DNA from 2 places in the Cupriavidus sp. 22TCCZM04-2 genome. Region 2 is predicted to be linked to the other one. Evidence: predicted binding sites of a transcription regulator. Region 2 holds the regulator's gene; the other holds the start of a gene.

Region 1 (7,121 bases), on a different contig from region 2:
CCTTGAAGGATTCGCGCCACGATCAGCTGCGGCATGGTCTGCGCCAGCGCGCAGACGACCGAGGCCAGCAGGAACAGCACGATCGAGAAGGACAGGACCGAGCGCCGGCCCAGCACGTCGGACAGCTTGCCGTAGATCGGCGTGGCCACTGTCGAGGCCACCAGATAGGCCGAAATGACCCACGCCATGTCTTCGAAGCCGCGCAGCTGCAGGGCGATCTCGGGCAGCACCACGGCGACGATCGACTGTTCGAGCGCGCCAAGCAGGATGGCGAGCATCAGGCCGAACAGGATCTGCATGACCGGCGGCTGCGGCGCGGCGGCCGAAGACGACGAAGGGGAGGAAGAGGATGCATCTGCCGCGTGGGGCGGCTGGGAGGGAACGGCGGTCATCGGCACCAGCGGCGGCAGGCATGGCGGCCGCGCGGGGCGCCGCATGCGCCAGGTGGACCCGCCTGCTCTTGCTTCGAGGATCAGGAAGAGCGGCTATTGTAGGCGCTTTGAGACATCCGCGCCGACGCCGGCCCGCAAGGGACGGGCGCCGGCGCGGCGTGTGGTGCGGTGCTGCGGATCAGAAGGTTTCCCAGTCGCCGCTCTCCGCCATCGCCGGCTGGCTGGCCGCCGTGATCCGGCGCGCGCCGGACTTGAGCACCGGTTCCTGGCGTTGCCGCCTGACGGGCGGACGCCCGGTCGCCGGCGGCGAAGCCGGGCGCCTGGCCAGCACCGGCTGGGGCTGCGCCTTGCGCTGCACCGGCGGACGCGTCGCGGCCGGCACGGCCGGAGCGCGGGGGCGTGCCGATTCGACGCGCACGACCGGCGCCGGCTGCGGCGGCACCGGTGCGGGCTCCATCGGGCGAGCCGGAACCGCCACGGCCGGCCTGCGTACTGCCACCGAGCCTTGGGCCACCTCGAAGCGGCCCACCTCTGTCACCAGCCCGCCGGCCTGCTGCATCAGGCTCTCCGCGGCGGCGGCGGCTTGCTCGACCAGCGCGGCGTTCTGCTGCGTCATGCTTTCCATTTGCGTCACGGCCAGGCTGACTTGCTCGATGCCCGACGTCTGCTCCGAGCTGGCCGCGGAAATCTCGCCCATGATGTCGGTCACGCGCCGCACGGCGCCGACGATGTCGTCCATCGTCCTGCCGGCCTGTTCGGCCTGGCGCGCGCCATCCTGCACCTGCCGCACCGAGCCGCCGATCAGCCCGGCGATCTCCTTGGCCGCAGCCGACGAGCGCTGCGCAAGGTTGCGGACCTCGGTGGCCACGACCGCGAACCCCCGGCCCTGCTCACCCGCGCGCGCGGCCTCCACTGCGGCATTGAGCGCCAGGATATTGGTCTGGAAGGCGATGCTTTCGATGACGCCGGTAATCTCAGCCACCTGCGTGGACGATTTGGAGATGCTGTCCATGGTCTGCACCACGTCGCGCACGACGCGGCCGCCTTCGCTAGCCACCTCGGAGGCGCTGACCGCAAGCTGGTTGGCTTGCCGGGCGTTATCGGCGTTCTGGCGCACGGTGGAGGTGAGCTGTTCCATCGACGCGGCGGTCTGTTCCAGCGAAGCGGCCTGCTGCTCCGTACGCTGGGACAGGTCGGTGTTGCCGCGCGCGATCTCGCGCGTGGCCCCGTCAATCGAGCCGGAGGCCTGCTGGATGCCATGCACCAGTGCCGCCAAGTGCCGGAACGCACGCTCCAGCGCCGTCAGCATGCGGCCCATTTCGTCGCTGCTGCGCACGGTGAACGCATGGCGCAGGTTGCCCGTGGCCAGGGCCTCGGCGGCTTCCAGCGCGTCTCGCGCGGGGCCGGTGATCGAGCGTGTGATCGCCGTCCCCATCACCACCGCCAGCAGCACCGCCAGTGCGGTCAGGCCGAGCAGCACATTGCGGGTCCAGGCAAAGCCTTCGTCGGCCTGCTTGACGGCGGCCAGGGCGAGGTTGCGCCCGCCGGCCATGATCTCATCGAGCTTCTCGAAATACGGCGCTTGCGCGGCAGGAAGGGTCGCTACCAGCGCCGAGCGCGCGCCGGCGAATTCGCCCGAGCCCAGCTGGCGCAGGACCATGTTGAGCTGGCCGTTATATGCGTCGCGCGCGGTATTGAGATCGGAGAAGGTTTTCTGCAGGTCGGGTCGGCCGGAAGCCGCGATCAGCTTGCCCAGCGCGTCAAGCGTGCCGCCCATGTCCTTGCGCATGCCTTCGATACGCTGCGTATTGCGCTGGACCAGCGCAGCATCTTCGGTGAGAGCGGCATCACGCACCATCACGCCGATTTCCAGCGCGTTCTCCTTGACGTGGCCAAGGTCGATGACCTTCAGCAGGCGTCCCTCCACGGTCATGTGCATGGAGGCATTCATGCCCGCCAGCGATGTCACGCCATAGACAGCGACGCCGATCAGGAGCACCACCACCAGCGTAAAGGCCAGGGACAGGCGGGTCCCTATGCCGAGATTTCGCAACCAGGCCATCTCACTCCCTCCGGACATTCCTAGATCAATGTTCTTGTCGAGCGCGCACGGGATCGTTGCCGCTGGCAACCGGCGCACGGCTGCCTATCGGCGATGACCGAACACTTCTTGAAGGGAATTTGGAATTGGCAGGAAAAGTCCCCGCATTTCTTCCGATGGCGAGGCCGGCGTGTGCCTTTTAATCCTGCCAGGCATCCCGATGGCCACATGGCTGCGGTGCGCCGAGAGGCGCAGCCAGTTCGACGCGGGCCAAAAAAAGAAGCCCACGCGCGGGGTGCTCGTAGGCTTTCCAGGACTGCTCAGAGCCAGTTAGCTCTGGCATGAATATAAACGTGCTTACATGAGGTGTAAATCCTGCTTCTATCAGTGAAGCCGGGGCTGGATGAGCCTGATGCTGCGCTTTACCCGCGCCGCATTGCGTGCATCCGCCAGACCACAGGATTGACATGTCAGCATTCACTTATTCCTGCCTTCCGAGCCCATCAGCATTTCTGGAATGCCAGGGCGGCCTGTCGACCTGTGGTCGACAGGCCCCTACCCAAAGATCGGCGCACCGACAACTTACTGTTTAGAGTAAAACCTCTAACTTCTCGACAACGCCCGTTTCGTCGGTCTTTGTAAAAATTTGTTACCCTCATCCCTGAAGTATTCCCCTTCTCACCTGGCTGCACCGGCGCAGGCAAGCGCGCGGAAGACAACGATCTCTTGCCGGATCCTGTCTACGCGGCCCGTCCCCGCACCGGTATCGAGATCGAATGTTTCGCCCATCTCGCTGACCGGACCATACTTCTCGAGGGTACCGGTCGGCGGACCGCCATCAGCCGCCAGAACCCATGCGGGCTCTTCCGGAGTCGTCGTGAAGAAGGAAACCAGGCCCCCGCGAAACGGCCAGAAACTGCAGGACCAGCAACTGTCGCTCCATGCCGTCAGCCGGGCGCCGCTTGTCGTGCACCTGTGCAACGGGACCCGGCTGCAAGGCATCGCAATCGCCGTGGACGAATATGTGCTGGTGCTGGGCAAGGACCTGGACGACCGCAAGCCGATCGCGGTGTACAAGCATGCGATTGCCATGGTCGCGCCTGCCAGCGCTGGCGGCGAAGCCCTGCCTGCGCCGCAACCGGATCCGTCACCGGATTTCGTGCCTATCTATATGCCGCGCAAGCGGCGGCGGCGTTGAGGCCACAGCGGTACGAAAGCTCTCTTTCCCGTATCTCACGCAGAGGTGGCCGCCGGCAACGCCTTGCCGATAGCGGCTCATGGCACCGCCCCTTCCCCGCGCAGAGTGGCTGCAAAGATCACTCTAAACCTTTCCAAAGCCCGGTCGATAACCTTTGCAACGGAGGCACTACAGCACTGCAACGCAGTCGGCCAACGTTACGGCACCCGCCGGACTGTGTAAATCACTGCAAATAGGAGTCGCAACCATGGCGTCCATCATCAATACGAACTCGTTGTCTCTGATGACTCAGAACAACCTGAACGCTTCGCAATCGTCGCTGAACACCGCGATCCAGCGCCTGTCGTCGGGCCTGCGCATCAACAGCGCCAAGGACGATGCCGCTGGCCTGGCCATTGCCAACCGTTTCACCTCGAACATCAACGGCCTGACGCAAGCCCAGCGCAACGCCAACGACGGTATCTCGCTGGCTCAGACGACTGAAGGCGCCCTGACCGAAGTGACCAACAACCTGCAACGTATCCGTACGCTGTCGGTGCAGGCCGCCAACGGCTCGAACTCGGCTTCCGACCTGAAGTCGATCCAGGACGAAATCGGCCAGCGTATGTCGGAAATCGACCGCCTGTCGGCACAGACCGACTTCAACGGCGTGAAGGTGCTGTCGTCGACCGCCAAGGCCGTGAACATCCAGGTCGGCGCCAACGATGGCCAGACCATCTCGGTGAATCTGCAGGAAATCAGCACCAAGACCCTCGGCCTGCAGAGCTTCAACGTGAATGGCCCGCAAGCCAATGGTGCTGCCACGTTCGACGGCACCACCAACATGGTCGGCGTGGCTGACGCCGCCGCTGCCGACTTCCAGGCCGCCTACGGCGCAACGACCAACGTCTCGGCCAGCACCGTTTCGGAAAAGACCGCCGGCACCCTGGCTACCACGCTGGGTATCGCTTCGGGCAGCGTCGCCATCGGCGCCAACGCAGTGGTCGACAAGAACGGCAATATGTTCGCCCAGGTCGCCATCACCCCGGCAAGCAATGCAGAAGCCCAGGCGCTGAAGAACCAAGGCATGACGAGCGCGACCAACGGCACGACGATGTACACCTACGTTGCCCTGGACCCGGCTTCCGCCGACACCACCACCACCTCGGGCACCGCAGCCTTCAGCCTCGACACCAGCAAGCTGACTGCCGCCAACCTGACGGCAGGCGCTTCGGCCAACCCGTTGGCCACGGTGGACGCCGCCCTGCAGAAGGTGGACAACCTGAAGAGCTCGCTGGGTTCGATCCAGAACCGCCTGGATTCCAGCATCGCCAACCTGGGCACGACGATCACCAACCTGTCGTCGTCGCGTTCGCGCATCCAGGATGCCGACTACGCAACGGAAGTGTCGAACATGACCCGCGCCAACATCCTGCAGCAAGCTGGTACCTCGGTCCTGGCCCAGGCCAACCAGACCACGCAAGGCGTGCTGTCGCTGCTGCGTTAATCGACTGACGCGCAACACCGGTGCCGGGCCTCGTGCCCGGCGCTGTCGTGGAATGTTTCCCCAGGGCTTCGGTCCTGGGAAAGTATTTCAAGCAACCACTGAGTCGAGACGATCATGGCAACTGCCGCTACCACTTCGTCCGCGCAAGCTCCTGCGCTGGCCGCCAAAATGACCGAGTGGCCGGAACGTCGCGTGACCAGTCCCGACACAGCCGCGCCGGGCATGCCCGGCGATGCCAAGCCAGACAGCAAGCCGCCATCGCCTTCGCTCGATGCCGCGCTCGAGCGCCTGACCGACGCACTGCGTACCGCCTCGGTCAGCGTGCAGTTTGAAATCGACAGCACCAGCCACCGCGTCATAACCAAGGTCATGGACAAGCGCAGCGGCGAAGTGATCCGGCAGATTCCCACTGAAGAGTTGGTGCGCATCTCCGACGCGATGATGCAGCTGCAGGGACTGTTCGTGCGCCAGACGGCATGAGCCGCCCGGCAGGTCAGGAATTGAAGTAGCACACTGGAGTAGTAGACATGGCAACAATCTCTAATCTCGGCGTTGGCTCGGGACTCGACCTGGGCTCGCTGCTGGATCAGCTCACTACCGCCGAGCAGGCGCCGCTGACGGTCATCCAGCAGAAGCAGACCAGCTACCAGACCAAGCTGTCGGCCTATGGCCAACTGCAGAGCATGCTCGCCGCATTCCAGGGGACGGCCAACCAGCTGTCCAAGCCTAGCTTCTTCAACACCTCGACCGCCACCTCCAGCAACACCGGCGTGCTCGGCGCCACGGGCAGCACCACCGCCGCCTCCGGCAGCTATGCCATCAACGTTACCGCCCTGGCTCAGGCCCAGTCGCTGGTGGGCGCGGGGCAGGCCAAGCAGGATGCCGCCATCGGCACGGGCACGATCCATATCGACTTCGGCGCCATCACCGGCGGCACGCTCGACACCAATACGGCCAGCGCCACCTACGGCAAGTACAGCGGAGCCAGCTTCACGGCCAACACAGGCTCGACCGGCTTCGACATCAAGATCGACAGCAGCAACAACACCCTGCAAGGGATCCGCGATGCCATCAACAAGGCCAACGCGGGCGTCACCGCCAGCATCATCAACGACGGCTCCGGCATGCCTTATCGCCTGGTCCTGAACTCAAACAACACCGGCGCCACCAACAGCATGCGCATCTCGGTGGCATCGAGCGACGGTACCAGCGCGCTGTCCGACCTGGTCGCCAACGACCCGGCCGGCACGCAGAACCTGCAGCAGACCGTGACCGCCCAGAACGCGGCGCTGACCGTCAATAACATCGCGATCCAGAGTCCCAGCAACCAGGTCACCGACGCCGTGCAGGGCGTGACGCTGTCGCTCGCGCAGACCGGCACCAGCAACGTCACGGTCCAGCGCGACACCGCATCGATCCAGAATGGCGTGCAGGCTTTCGTCACGGCCTACAACAACCTGCAAAAGGCGGCTACCAGCCTGTCAGCCTACGATCCAACCACCAAGACGGGCTCGCCGCTCACGGGCGACGGCGTGCTGCGCACCATCCAGACCCAGATCCGCAGCGTGCTCAACACGCAGCAGCCTGGCAGCGGCTCGAACGCCATCACGGCACTGGCACAGGTTGGCGTGACGTTCCAGATCGACGGCACGATGGCGCTCGACACCACCAAGCTGACCAAAGCCTTGAACGACAATCCGACGGGCGTTGCCGCGCTGTTCGGCAATACCGACGGCACCAGTGGCTACGGCAACCAGCTGAGTACGACCATCACCGCGCTGACCAGCAGCAAGGGGGCCCTGACCGCAGCCACCGACGGCATCAACCGGAGCATGAAGGACCTGCAAGATCAGTACAGCTCGACTCAGGACCGCGTCAATGCCACCATTGCCAACTACCGCGCGCAGTTCACCCAGCTGGACGTGATCATGTCCCAGATGAAGAACACCAGCAGCTACCTGACGCAGCAATTCAATGCCTTGAACAACTCGTCGAGCAGCAAGT
Region 2 (7,121 bases):
GTGGTGCATGCCTACCGCCACGACGCCGTGCCGGAAGGCGGCGGCGTCGACGGCTGCATCATCAGCAAGGTGGATGAAGCCACGCACCTCGGTTCCGTGCTGGACGTGGTGATCCGTCACCGCCTGCCCGTGTTCTACGTGTCGACCGGGCAACGCGTGCCGGAACACCTCGAACTCGCCAATGGCGCCACGATGGTCGAGCGCGCCTTCCTCACGCCGCGCCGCGGTTCGGTGTTTGCCGATGCCGACGCCGCGCGCAGGCAGGCCGGCAGCCTGGATGACACACCGGCCCGCCAGGGCGGTGCCGATGACGTGCTGCGTTCGCTGACCGACAGCGCGGACGCGCTGGGCCAGTGCGTGAGCGAACTCAATGCCGCGCAGCATGGCTTTGAACTGGCACGCCAGCTCTGGCAGCAGCGCGCTGCCGACGCGCCCACGCTGCGGCCGATGGCGCAGCAGGTGCGCGAGGCCGTCTGCCGCGACGTGAACCGCGAATGCGACCAGTTCGTGCTGTCGCTGGCGGCCACGCTGCAGGTGCCCGTACCTGGCCGCCGCGCGCCGCAGTCGATGCTGCATACGCTTTGGCTTGGCGATCGCATCGGCATGCCGCTGGCCGCCACGGTCACCCCGGCTGGCCGAGCTGGCCAGGCCATGGGCGAGGCTGACGCCGAAGCCGCTACGCTGCGCGCCACGATCGGTGCGGCCCGGCCTGTCGTCCATCTCGTCGATGCGCTGCCGGCGGCTGCCACGCTGACGCGCTGGCAGCAGGCCGGCGAACGCTGGGTGGCCGCCACGCGCAAGACAGCGCGCGTGATCTGCGGTGGCACCGCGTGGAAGCTGGACGCTCTGGCCGAAACGCTGACGTTCCACGCCGTGGGCGAAGTCAATGTGCGCGGCCGAGAAGCCGTACAGTGGCTGGCAACGACCGAGGTACGCGTGCCCGAGGGCCCCGTTCGCGGCCGCGGCGCGCCGGAAGGCGGCATCGACGCCCAGCTCGTGATCGCCAGGACGGTCGACTACGTCTCGGGCGAGCTGCTCGATACACGCTATCTGCTGTGCGATCCGCAACTGTCGGGCCACGCCGCGCATGCCGCGCGCTGGTCGCTGTGGGCGGACAACGCCGAAGTCCAGTTCCGCACGCTGCGCCATGCGCTGGACCATTTCGCGCAAGACGGCGAAGGCGCCAGCGCCGCCGGCGGCGGCCTGGCGGCGCTCCAGCTGGGCGTGACCGCGCTGCGCCTGGAACATTCGCCGACGGCTACGGCGCCGGCCTTCCTGGCCCGCCTGGCGGGCCGCAGCGGGCCGCGCCAGCCGGGCAGCGCCGCGGTGGCCGGTCCGGTGCTGAATGAAGGCATGGGCCGCCTGCTGGCCTTGCTGGACGTGCTGGAAAGCTATCCGGGCCGCCAGTCGGATGGCACGCCCGACACCGTTGATCTCCTCGAAAGCGACAACACCGTTGCTGCCATCGGTGCCGCGCGGCCCGCTGTGGCGGCGCCGGCCGGTTCGTTGTCCGGACTGCCCGAACTCATGGCTCCCGGAGTCACGTCGTGAGCACGCTGGCGATGGACCAGGCCGAGAGCCTGCGACGCATGCTGGCGCCGCGCGTCACGCGCCGCATCGCCGTGGTGGCCAGCGGACAGGGGGCGGGGGCGACCACCATTGCCTGTGGCCTGGTGCATGCCTTGTCGATGCAAGGCGAACGCGTGCTGCTCGTCGATGAGGACCGGGCCGGCCATGCCGTAAGACTGACCGGCGCGGAGCCCGCCGGCTCGTTTGCCGACGTCCGGGCAGGCCGCCTGACGCTGGAGGCTGCGCTCGGTGCGCGTCCGGCTGGCGCTGCCGCGGTATTGCCGGCTGGTACGCCACAGTCGAACGTCGCGCAATGGCCGGATTCGCTGTCCGGCTTTCGCAGCGTGCTGATCGATGCCATGACGGACGCGGATGGTGCGCTCTCCGCGCTGGCGGGCGCCGCGCACAACGTGCTGGTGGTGATGCGTCCGGAGCTGGCCTCGATCACCGCGGCCTATGCCTGCATCAAGCGCCTGCACCATCTGCACGCCTGCCGGCATTTCCACCTGGTGGTCAACATGGCGGCCACCGACGCCGCGGTGCAAGCCATTGCCGGAAACCTCGCGCGCACCGCGCGGCAGTACCTTGGCGTCGAGATCAGTAGCGCTGGCTGGCTGCCTGCCGATCCGCTGGTGACGCGCAGCGTGCAGCTCGGGCGCTGCGTGGTGGAAGCCTACCCGGCTGCGCCAGCCACGATTGCATTGCGCCGGGCGGCCAGTGGCATTGGCGCATGGCCGTTGCGCGCAGAGCGGGTCACGGCCGCGCCATCCGCCGTGGCGGCCTGAACGCATGACCGTTCGCAACGGAAGACGACCCCGCCCCTGACCCCGCCGGCCCGCCATGCGGGCAGGCTTTGCAAGCAAGCATTCACGAGAATTCCACCATGTACACGATCCAGGGAAAGCTCGAACAGGCCGACGTGGTCAAGACCCACGCGCAGCTGGTGCGCCGCATCGCGCTGCAACTGGCGGCCAAGCTGCCGGCCAGCGTGCAGATCGATGACCTGATCCAGGCCGGCATGATCGGCCTGCTCGACGCGGCCAAGCGCTATGAGGATACGCATGGCGCGCGATTCGAGACCTACGCCAGCCAGCGTATCCGCGGCGCCATGCTTGACGAGGTGCGGGCCAACGACTGGCAGTCGCGCAGCCTGCGCCAGTTCACGCGGCGCATCGAGCGCACGCAGCGCGGCCTGGAACAGAAGCTCGGCCGCGCACCGCTCGACTCGGAAGTCGCGCAGGAACTGGAAATGCCGCTGGACGACTACCAGGTCTTGCTCAACGAGGTCTATGGCTGCCAGCTCCTTCACTACGAAGACTTCGAGCGCTCGGGCGAAGAAGACTTTCTCGACCGCCATCTTGGCGTCAGCGAAGACGGCAATCCGCTCACGCAGCTGATGGAGAACGGCATGCGCGAAGCGCTGATCCGCGCCATCGACCGGCTGCCCGAGCGCGAGAAGCTCGTGCTGTCGCTGTGCTATGACCAGGAACTCAACCTGCGCGAGATCGGCGCGGTGCTCGAGGTGACCGAATCGCGCGTCTGCCAGATCCGCGGGCAGGCGATCACGCGCCTGCGCAATCAATTGCGCGGCATGCTCTGATGCGCGGCCGGTCTGGCATCGGACGGGGTGTCCAGCATGCCATGGCGGCCGTGCTGGCGGCGATCGCCACCGCAGCGTGGGCCGCGCCCGAGGCCGGCACCCGGCATGCCTGGAGCGCATCGGTCAATGGACCGGCGCTGTATGGCCGCGGCCAGCGCACCGTTTCTCCTCCGATCCTGCCAAGCGGCAACCTGCCGCAATCCGAAGGCATCATCACCTCGGTGCGCTGGCACTACAGCTTTGTCGCGACACCGCCGGTGGATCTGCAGGCTTACCTCTGCAATGCCCAGCGTTGCGTGATGCTGCCGCAGTCTGAAGGCAAGACCGACGCCTTCGATGGCGACGACGCGACCCAGGGCTTTGTGTTTGCCTTCAGGCTGCCCGGGCAGGGTGCGGTGGCGCCTCTGCTGCAGGGCAAGAGCAATCAGGTGATCGTGGGGTTCCGTTGACCGACAGCGTGCCAGCGCCGGTGTGACGACCAAACCCACATCGATATCGCCGCCTGGCACCACCGGCACTGTTCTGTTTCCACGTTTCCCTTCATTCGGTAGCATGTGGTCATACTGTCTCGCGACAGTGTTCGCGGCCCCTTGTTGCCCATCCCTTCCGTAGCGATGCCGTCGGATCCCGCAGGTCGCGATTTCCTGTGGGGAGGGGGCCGCCTCGTCACTAGCTTCAGTTTGCCATGCGCTGCGTGCGGGCTGAATGCGTTGGAGGATCAAATGGAAGATCAAGTTGCAGACGTGCTGATCATCGGCGCCGGGCCCGCGGGCTCCGTGGCAGCCGGGCTGCTGCGTCGCCGGGGTATTGGCGTGATGGTGCTCGAGAAGGAGACCTTCCCGCGTTTTTCCATTGGCGAGAGCCTGTTGCCGCAGAGCATGGAATACATCGAGGCGGCCGGCATGCTGCAGGCCGTGGTCGAAGCCGGGTTCCAGTACAAGAACGGCGCGGCGTTTGCGCGTGGCGACCGTTATGTCGATTTCGATTTCCGCGACAAATTCTCGTCCGGCTGGGGAACCACCTACCAGGTACAGCGGGCCGATTTCGATCATGTGCTGATCCGCGAAGCGGAGAAGCAGGGCGCGGAAGTCCGCTTCCGGCACCAGGTGACTGACGTGGACGTATCGGGGGCGCAGCCGGTCGTGACCGTGCGCGATCCCAATTGCAACAGCTACCGCGTCACCAGCCGCTTCCTGCTCGATGCCTCCGGCTTCGGGCGCATCCTGCCGCGGCTGCTGCAGCTCGAAACGCCATCCGGCTTTCCGGTGCGCAGCGCCATCTTCACGCATGTCGAAGACCGCGTGATGCCGGGCACCTTCGACCGCAACAAGATTCGCGTCGGGATTCATCCGCGGCATGTGGATGTCTGGTACTGGACCATTCCGTTTTCGAACGGCCGCTGTTCACTGGGCGTGGTCGCCGAGAAGGCTTTCCTTGACGGCTATGCGGGCAGTGACACGGAGCGGCTGCAGGCACTGGTGAACGAGGATCCGGCCCTGGCGGGCCTGCTGGCCAATGCCGTCTGGGATACCCCAGCACGCCATATCGCGGGCTATGCGGCAAACGTGAAATCGCTGTGGGGCAATGGCTACGCGTTGCTCGGCAACGCGGGCGAATTCCTGGATCCCGTCTTCTCGTCAGGCGTGACGATCGCGTTCAAGTCGGCAAGCCTCGCGGCCGGATGCATCGTGCGCGAATTCGCGGGCGAGACGGTGGACTGGGAGGCCGACTATGCGCGCATCCTGAAGTCAGGTGTCGATTGCTTCCGTACGTTCGTCGATGCGTGGTATGCGGGAAGTTTCCAGAAACTCGTCTTTCATCCAGATGCAACGCCCGATATCCGCCGCATGATCTCCGCCGTGCTGGCCGGTTATGCATGGGACCGTTCGAATCCGTTCGTCAGAAACCCTCAGCGGGGGCTCAGCGTGCTCGGGCAGTATTGCGACGACTGAACGCCGCCGCCTTCAGCCGCTGGCCAGGCTAACGCCGCCGCCGCCGGCGGCGGCCTTGCCGTTCTTGCCGTACAGTCCGGAATCGCCGCCGCTGTGCTGGCGCAGCACGTTGATGGCTTCGCGCGTGTGATCCAGGTGCGCGGAGACGATCGCGCCATTGATCTGGTTTTTGTCGCGTGCGCCGCGCGCGGCGAAAATGAGCTTGCGCCAGGCATCGCCCACGGCCGGCTCGATATTGCGGCCAAGCAACTGGCCCTGCGGGCCGGCGCGCAGGCCGAGCGCGCCCATCTGGGCCTCGCGTGCGGCGACCTGGCGCGAAAGCGCCTGACCCAGCGCCACCTTGCGCGTGAGCAGCCCGCTCAGGGACTGGTAATCACCGTCCTTGAGGGCTTCGCGTTCTTCCGTGAGCAGTTGGCCGAACGCCGTCACGGCTTCGGCTTCTTTCTGCAGGCTCTGGATCAGGGGCTGGCTCATGGTGGCTGTTATCAGTGGACGTCGCCCTGGCCCAGTTCGCGCAACGTGGCAATCAGGCCATCGGCGATCTTGCCCGGGTCGATCTTGATCCGGCCCTCGGCAATAGCCTGGCGGATCTCTTCGACCTTGGCGGTGTCGATGTCGTCGTCGGATTCGTTGGCCAGGCGGCTACCGATTTCACGGACCTGCGCGGCCAAAGGGCTCACGCTCACGCCGCTCGCAGGGGCGGCGGGAGCACTCTGCGCGGGCTGCGGCCGCACAGGGCTGTCCGCAGCCGGGGCGTCGGCCGGCCTGGACGTAGGAGAATGGTTGATCTTCACGGGCGTTCCTTGCTGGGTTCCCTTGTCATTACGGACGCCGCGGCGAAATCTTTAGGAGATTGTCGCCCCGACGGCAGGGATTGGCACGCATTGTCGCACGCCGGCCAGCCCTGCATTCCAGTGCCCCATGATGCACTCTCAGTGGTTCATTGCAGCACGACGGTGTCGCCGCTGCGCACCAGGCCGCTGACGACCTGGCCGTTGCGCAGGCGGATCTGCACGGTATTGCCAATGGCCGCATCGGCCAGGACCTTGCCTTCGCTGCTGATCTGGAACGCGTCGCCTTCTACCGCGACGGTGACGGTCTGCCCGGACTTCACGGCAATCGACTTCTTCAGCAGGTCGCTGCGCATTGGCGAGCCCGCCGCGACGCGGTTCGCGGTGACGGCGCCCACGACCTGCGCCGGGTCGGTGATCACGGCCTTGGGCAGCGTGGACAGGTCGCCCTGGCGCACCTCCAGGTCGGCCGGCGTCACTGGCTCGCCGGGGCCGAGCGCGTGCGCGGCGACGTAGTAATCGGACAGGACCGACACGCGTGCCTGCATATAGCGGATCCAGGGCCGCTCGCCGCCGCAGCGCACGCCGACCGAGACGCGGCCCCAGGGGGAAGCGCCCGGCGGCAGGAACGGATCGGGCGACACGCACTCCGGCGCGCGGCCGCCTGACGGAGGCTGCACCTGGACGCTGGCCTTGCCCGGCAAGCCGGCCGTCTGGCGCAGCAGGAACTGCTCCACCGATGCGCGCACCGGGTCTTCCGGAAACGGATTAGGCGCCTGCGCGGCGACCGGAGCGGCTTGTGCCGGCGCGGCCATGGGTGTGCCGGCCATGGCTGACAGGACGCCTCCCGCCAGCAGGGCCAGCGCCTTCCGGGTGGCGGCGCGATCAACTTTCTTCATGTCTTCATCCCAGCAAGGACGATGTGGCAGCCACGGGAAGATTCAGCCATCCCGCAGCCGCACGCAAGGAAACGGGTCCCATTGTAGGGAGGCGGTGCCAGGCAAGCCCTCCGAATTGCATGGATTTCCCGTCCTTATTCATCCGATTGGCGTGACAGGGGTGAACCTAAGATGCGATCCCTGAAGAAGGTCGCCCTTCGTCGTTTGCCTGAAGGTTGCTCCAAACGGAGATGCTTACATGATTGACAGACTCGACGCGGCATTTCGCTTCCAGCAGGAAGCGCTGAGCCTGCGGACCCAGCGGCAGTCG

Evidence for each region. Region 2 encodes FliA, which starts transcription of late flagellar genes. Its sites were predicted from a motif close to CTAAAGTTTNNNNNNNNNNNGCCGNTA; they were not measured.
Region 1: a site for FliA is predicted at 3,755-3,781, ahead of AC3FKG_RS03780 (FliC/FljB family flagellin). Genes of this name have one in related genera too.

The regions. Positions count from the first base shown of each region.
Region 1 covers NZ_JBYOJS010000002.1:93,585-100,705, forward strand. Annotated here, with positions in the region: gene AC3FKG_RS03765 (MDR family MFS transporter) at 1-299, opposite strand, end outside; gene AC3FKG_RS03770 (methyl-accepting chemotaxis protein) at 571-2,454, opposite strand; gene AC3FKG_RS03775 (RNA chaperone Hfq) at 3,311-3,631, shown strand; gene AC3FKG_RS03780 (FliC/FljB family flagellin) at 3,879-5,117, shown strand; gene AC3FKG_RS03785 (flagellar protein FlaG) at 5,232-5,597, shown strand; gene fliD (flagellar filament capping protein FliD) at 5,645-7,121, shown strand, end outside.
Region 2 covers NZ_JBYOJS010000033.1:15,901-23,021, forward strand. Annotated here, with positions in the region: gene flhF (flagellar biosynthesis GTPase FlhF) at 1-1,551, shown strand, start outside; gene AC3FKG_RS28810 (MinD/ParA family ATP-binding protein) at 1,563-2,354, shown strand; gene AC3FKG_RS28815 (RNA polymerase sigma factor FliA) at 2,453-3,169, shown strand; gene AC3FKG_RS28820 (flagellar protein FlhE) at 3,211-3,618, shown strand; gene AC3FKG_RS28825 (NAD(P)/FAD-dependent oxidoreductase) at 3,892-5,121, shown strand; gene AC3FKG_RS28830 (flagella synthesis protein FlgN) at 5,134-5,595, opposite strand; gene flgM (flagellar biosynthesis anti-sigma factor FlgM) at 5,607-5,915, opposite strand; gene flgA (flagellar basal body P-ring formation chaperone FlgA) at 6,062-6,811, opposite strand; gene flgB (flagellar basal body rod protein FlgB) at 7,050-7,121, shown strand, end outside.